DNA from 2 places in the Synechococcus sp. H55.7 genome. Region 2 is predicted to be linked to the other one. Evidence: predicted binding sites of a transcription regulator. Region 2 holds the regulator's gene; the other holds the start of a gene.
The links. Region 2 encodes NtcA, which controls nitrogen genes in cyanobacteria. Its sites were predicted from a motif close to GTANCNNNNGNTAC; they were not measured.
Positions count from the first base shown of each region.

Region 1: NW851_RS08890 (P-II family nitrogen regulator) is a predicted target of NtcA. The motif match lies at 1,384-1,397, and genes of this name have one in related genera.

Region 1 is NZ_JANSJD010000015.1:46,146-49,560, reverse strand. It holds gene NW851_RS08895 (IctB family putative bicarbonate transporter) at 1-1,283, shown strand, start outside; gene NW851_RS08890 (P-II family nitrogen regulator) at 1,457-1,795, shown strand; gene NW851_RS08885 (ammonium transporter) at 1,930-3,336, shown strand.
Region 2 is NZ_JANSJD010000016.1:54,611-58,025, forward strand. It holds gene NW851_RS09240 (M61 family metallopeptidase) at 1-756, opposite strand, end outside; gene ntcA (global nitrogen regulator NtcA) at 1,046-1,720, shown strand; gene eno (phosphopyruvate hydratase) at 1,911-3,194, shown strand; gene NW851_RS09255 (prolyl oligopeptidase family serine peptidase) at 3,181-3,415, opposite strand, start outside.

The DNA of each region.
Region 1 (3,415 bases), on a different contig from region 2:
GCAAAAGCAGCCGGCTCGTCCAAACCTTGGATTGGATCGGTTTGGGCCTGGTGCTGCTCTACTGGTTTTTTTCGGCCCAAAGCTCCACCGGCATCCTAGGTCTGATTTTGCTGGCTATGGCGGCGCTTGTGGTCTTGGGCTGGCTGGTGGAAACCCCGAATTGGCTGCCCGTCCATCTGCCCCTAGGCCTGTTTTGGGGCATAGCCACCCTGGCCACAATCCTGTCGCCGGTTCCCTATGCAGCGCGGGACGGCTGGCTGAAGTTGACGCTCTACCTGGCCGGCTATCTGCTGCTGCAGCGTCTGCTTCGCCAACTGCAGTTCCGGGATTGGATCGTCGGATCCCTGCTCTTGGTCAGCTTGGGGATGGGGGTCTATGGCCTGCGGCAATACTTTTACGGGGCTGCCGAGCTAGCCACCTGGGTGGATCCGGAATCGGGCTTGGCAGGCCTGACGCGGGTGTACAGCTTTCTGCGCAACCCCAATTTGTATGGGGGCTACCTGGTTCCGCTCCTCCCTCTGGGGCTGGCTGCCACTTGCATCTGGCCGGGCTGGGGGATCAAGCTCTTGGTTGGGTTTACAACTGCCGTCAACTTCATCTGCCTGATGCTGACCTACAGCCGCGGCGCCTGGATTGGCGGCCTAGCAGCGCTGGGAATGATGGCGGTGCTGCTGGCGCAATGGCAAACCCCCCACTTGCCAGCCCGTTGGCGACGTTGGACGCTGCCGGCTCTGTTGGGAGGGGGGGCAGCCACGTTGTTGCTTGCGATCGTAACAGTACGCCCCCTGCGGCTGCGGGCTCAGAGCCTCTTTTGGGGACGGCTGGACACCAGCAACAATTTTCGCCTCAACGTCTGGGCCGCCGCGCTGGACATGATCCGCGACTTTCCCATCTTGGGGATCGGCCCCGGCAATGTCGCCTTCAACCGCGTCTATCCCCTCTACCAGCGGGGCAACTTCAGCGCCCTTGGGGCCTACTCGGTGCCGCTGCAACTCGCCGTGGAGACAGGCTTCATCGGATCCCTAGCTTTTGCCTGGTTTTTGCTGGTGCTCTGGGATCACGGCTGGAGAGGCTGGAACACTTTGCTCAGCTCCCGGGATCCCGAGGGCCTGTGGGTGGCAGCAGGCTTAGCGGCTTGCACCGGCATGATGGCCCACGGCCTAGTGGATACCATCTGGTACCGTCCCCAGGTACAAATGCTGTGGTGGCTGGCGGTGGCCCTCGTCACAGCCAGTCTGGGTTCTCCTCGATCCTCAACGGCCGCTGAAAGACCCAGCTCGTGAGATGCCGGCGCAGACTTCTTAGAGTGGCCCGGGCTTGGCCTTCTGGTCTTGACGAGAGCAAATCTAGAGTGGTAGGCATTCTCAGTAGAGGAACGAAAATGTATCTAGATTTACAATTTGCAGGTTTTAGTAGTGTTAGAAATTAGCGGAATTGCTGGGGATATGGGAGGCCAATGAAAAAGATCGAAGCTGTAATTCGGCCCTTCAAGCTAGATGAGGTGAAAATTGCCCTGGTCAACGCCGGCATCGTCGGCATGACGGTGAGCGAAGTGCGGGGTTTTGGTCGACAAAAGGGACAGACCGAGCGCTATCGGGGATCCGAGTACACGGTAGAGTTCCTGCAAAAACTGAAGGTGGAGATCGTGGTCGAAGATGACCTGGTGGATACGGTGGTCGAGAAGCTGATCGCGGCGGCTCGCACCGGCGAAATCGGGGACGGCAAGATTTTCATCAGCCCTGTCGAGAAAACCATTCGCATCCGCACCGGCGAACTCAACCAGGACGCCCTGTAGAGAAGGTGAAGGTCTTGGAGCCTGGGTAGCTCGACCCGAGTCCCAGGCTGGCTTGCAGTGGGCAAATGAGGGATTTTTGCCCTATCTACTAGTGCGTTGTGAAAAGTACCGTCACTTTAGGTAAGTCGAAAAGCATGTCTACAACGATGATCCAAAAGCATAAGAACCCGCTACCTCAGCGGCTTGGGCGACTGGCCAAGTGGAGTCTAACTGCTGCTCTGACGATTTCGCTGGTTTTCCTATTGGGCCAGGGGAGTGCCTTCGCCCAGGACGCGGAAGTCGTACAGGAACATGCTGACATTGTCTGGACGCTGGTGGGGGCAGCCTTGGTGTTCTTCATGCAGGCGGGGTTCGCCATGGTGGAGACGGGCTTTACCCGCGCCAAAAATGCCGCCAACATCATGATGAAAAACCTGATGGACTTTTGCATGGGCTGTTGCGCCTTTTGGTTCATCGGGTTTGGCCTGATGTTTGGAGAAAATACTGGCTTCTTTGGCAGGAGCTGGTTTGCTTTCAGTTGGCAGCAAGCCCACGAAGCAGGGGATTGGCCCTTCACCTTCTTTGTCTTCCAGATGGTGTTTGCCGCCACCGCTGCCACCATTGTTTCCGGGGCCATGGCGGAGCGCACCAAGTTCGTGGCCTACCTCATCTACTCTGTCGTCATCTCTGGGCTGATCTACCCCATCTCGGGGGGCTGGGCCTGGAATGGTCTCTTCGGCGACTACAACGGTGGCACTAGCGGCTGGCTGGAAAATCTGGGCTTCATCGACTTTGCCGGTTCGGGCGTAGTGCATTTGGTGGGGGGCGCTTCCGCCTTGGCCGGGGCCATGGTGCTTGGCCCTCGCATCGGCAAGTACGGCCCCAACGGCGAGCCGCGGGCGATTCCCGGCCACAACCTGCCCCTAGGGATGCTGGGAGTGTTTATCCTCACCTTGGGTTGGATTGGGTTCAACGCTGGCTCGACCACAGCCGCCAGCCCCGATATCGGCTGGATTGCCATGAACACGCTGCTAGCCGCTTCGGCAGGGGCCATTGGGGCGATGATCACCTGCTGGGCGCATTTTGGCAAGCCGGATATGACCTTTGCCGCCAACGGGGTGCTGGCCGGCTTGGTAGGGATCACCGCTCCTTGCAACACTGTCCACCCTCTGGGAGCTTTGATCATCGGTTCGGTGGCCGGGATCCTGGTGGTCATCTCGGCGGTGATTCTGGATACGGTGCTGAAGATTGACGACCCGGTGGGCGCCGTTTCGGTACACGGCACCTGCGGTATTTGGGGGGTGTTGGCAGCAGGGATCCCTTGGTTTGCCCACGCCGATTCAGGGGTGACCTGGGCGCAATTTGGGGTACAAGTTGTGGGCGCTCTAGCCTATTTCTTCTGGCCTTTCCTCACCTGCTTGATCCTGTTTTTGATCCTCAAGGCAACCGTTGGCCTGCGCACCAGTGCCGAAGAGGAGCTGGCCGGCTTGGATGTGGGCGAGCATGGTAACGTGGCCTACCCGGATTTTGTGATTGCTTCCGCCGAGTTGGACCAACCTTGAGGCGGCACCCCGGCTCTGAGGGGGATCCAGCGGCACCAATCGCCACTGTCAACGATGAGGAGGGCCAAGCCTGGCCCTC
Region 2 (3,415 bases):
CCCTGGCGACAAATGCACAATAAACCAGTAGCGGTCGTAGGGCAGCCCGCCAAAAAACGCCGCAGTGGCCCGGACAATTTTCTCGGCATCGGCCACCGCTTGCTCCAAATCCAGGGTGCCTGCTCCCCAGACCACGAAGTAATGCGGGATCCCTTCCACTGCAAACGACCGCAACTGGTGCAGGCCCACCTCCACCGGACTATCCACCAGCTCGTCGTAGTCTGCTGCCACAAAAGACTGGCCGGAAGCAGGATCCTCAGAAGAAGAAATCAAAGGTCGCAAACTGGTGGCGATGCGCCAATCAGGCTTGGGAGGGATCACCGTCAAGGTGTAGGGTTCCCGCTCGCGACCGGGCACATAGAAAAAGAGCGCCGCCCCGTTGAAGTAGGCGTGGGTGAGATCCAAATGGTTGGTGCGCACCGTCAGCTCATAGGCATAGACCCGATAGCGAACCTTCACAGCCGAACAGCCCGGCGGCTCGATCTCCCAAGTGTTCTTATCTACCTTCCGCCAGGCCAAAGGGATCCCTTGCTCCGTTGCCGCCTGAAACTCTTGCACATGGCGGGCATATTCCCGCACCAGGTAGGATCCCGGCGTCCACACCGGCAGCCGCAGTCGCAGAGGCACTTCTGGATCCACCTCTTGGATCTGTAGTTCCACCTCCAGCAGATGCTTGGCCGGCTCCGGCATCCGCACTGTGAAATGCTGGCGGCTCAGTTGAGAAGGTGCAGCAACAACAGCCTCCGGGATCCCCATAGGATTTTCCAGTCCACCACTTGCTTCCTACCACCCAGAGCTGGCAAGGCCCCAGTGACAATAGCCCTTATCCTACCCTTGGCTTGGGATCCCTTTGTGGAACAGAAACGAGACCTAAAAACGTAGCCCGTGCTACAAAGATGCCTAGGCAGAACCCTCTACCTTAGGGTAAACCCGGCTATTGTTGCCGATTCTGGAGTCGATAGGGTTGCAACTCGGCCCAATGCTTCTAAATTGATCTTACATGGATTGATCTTAGGTATAAACTGACCTCAAAAGGTTGATGAGTATGGTGGTGGCCGTCGCAGAAAAATCTCTGATCACAGCCTTCAAGCAACTGGGAGGCCCTCACCATCCTCCGGTTATCGAAACGTTTGAACGTGGTAAGACCATCTTTTTCCCTGGGGATCCGGCGGAGCGGGTTTACTTTTTGGTGAAAGGAGCTGTCAAGCTCTCGCGGGTCTACGAAATGGGGGAAGAAATTACCGTTGCTCTTCTGCGGGAAAACAGCATCTTCGGGGTGCTCTCCTTCATCACGGGGCAGCGCTCCGACCGCTTCTATCACGCGGTGGCCTTTACGCCTGCTGAGTTGCTCTCTCTGCCGATTGAGCAGGTGGAAAAATCCCTGCGGGAGAACGCCGAACTGGCCATGTTGCTGCTCAAGAGCTTGTCTTCCCGCATTTTGCAAACGGAGATGATGATCGAGACGCTGGCTCACCGCGATATGGGATCCCGTCTGGTTAGCTTTTTGCTGATCCTCTGCCGCGATTTCGGGGTGCCTGGCCCGGATGGGGTCACCATTGATCTCAAGCTGTCTCACCAGGCCATTGCCGAAGCCATTGGCTCGACCCGCGTCACCATCACCCGTCTGTTGGGAGAGCTGCGCAAGAAGAAGTACATTTCCATTTACAAGAAGAAGATCACTGTACACGACCCGATGCGGCTGAGCCACCGCTTTGTCTAGAGGGGATGGGGCCTAAACTCTGCCCCCCAAACCAGCCAATGCTCAACTCACCCCTGCAGCTCCGCAGAATCTTTGGGTTCTCTCTCTTAAAGTTTTCTGGAAGCTGACGGGATCCCGGTCAAGGATCTATTAGCCTGTGGGGGGATCTGGCTTTGGCCAGAGCTGTCTAGCCAATTGCTGAGGTGTAACTGTGGAAACGGCCATCGAGTGGATTACCGCCCATGAGATCCTCGACTCGCGAGGACGCCCCACCCTAGAAGCCCTGGTGGGCCTGGCCAACGGAGCAACGGGCTTGGCGCAGGTGCCCAGCGGCGCTTCGACCGGTACCTTTGAGGCCCACGAGCTGCGGGACGGGGATCCCAAGCGCTATGGAGGTAAGGGCGTGCTGAGGGCGGTGGAAAACATTCTTGGCCCCATCCAGTCGGAGCTGCGGGGAGAAGATGCCCTCAACCAAGCCCGCATCGACCAGTTGCTGATCGACCTGGACGGCACCCCCAACAAGTCCCGCCTGGGGGCCAACGCCATTTTGGCAGTTTCTCTGGCGACGGCCAAAGCGGCGGCGGAAGCGGTGGGCCTGCCTCTTTACAAATATCTGGGCGGGCCTTTTGCCAACTTGCTGCCGGTGCCGTTGATGAACGTGCTCAACGGCGGTGCCCACGCCGACAACAACGTGGACATCCAGGAGTTTATGCTGGTGCCCATTGGTGCGGCCAGCTTTCGCGAGGCGCTGCGCTACGGGGCCGAGGTGTTTGCGGTGCTGAAGACGGTGCTACAGCAGAAGGGGCTGTCCACCGGGGTGGGGGACGAAGGCGGATTTGCCCCCGATCTCCCCTCCAATGCGGCAGCTTTGGATCTGTTGCTGACGGCCATCGAACAGGCAGGCTACAGGCCGGGGGAAGATATCGCCTTGGCCCTGGACGTGGCCGCCAACGAGCTGCTGCAGGATGGGCAGTACCACTTCGAGGGCCAAGCCCGTAGCGCCGAGCAAATGGTCAATTACTACGAGCAACTGCTGGCCAACTATCCCATCCTTTCCGTTGAAGATGGACTGGCGGAGGAAGACTGGGCCGGCTGGCAGGCCCTCACCACTCAACTGGGATCGCGGGTGCAACTGGTAGGGGACGACCTGTTCGTCACCAACCCAGCCCGGCTGCAGAAAGGCATCGACAGCGGCGCCGCCAACGCCATCTTGATCAAGCTCAACCAGATTGGCACGCTGACGGAGACGGTCTCGGCCATGCACCTGGCTAGCCAGGCAGGTTTTCGCTCTGTGATCAGCCACCGCTCCGGTGAGACAGAAGACACCACCATCGCCGACCTGGCGGTGGCCACCCGCGCCGGCCAGATCAAAACCGGATCCCTCTGCCGCAGCGAGCGCATTGCCAAATACAACCAACTGTTGCGCATCGAAGACGAGCTGGGGGAAGCGGCAGTCTATGCCGGCCGGGTGGGCCTGGGCCCTAAAGCTCGCTAACTCCCGTTCCATCCCTCCCCAGCACCTGCACCAAAAAGGCCCAGCGGTCGGCGGTCTCTTCAATGAGCTTGGTGGTGGGCTTGCCGGCCCCGTGGCCGGCTTTGGTGTCGATGCGAATGAGGATGGGCTGGGATCCCCCCTGTGCCGCCTGCAGGGCAGCAGCAAACTTGAAGCTGTGGGCCGGCACCACCCGGTCGTCGTGATCTGCTGTGGTGATCAGG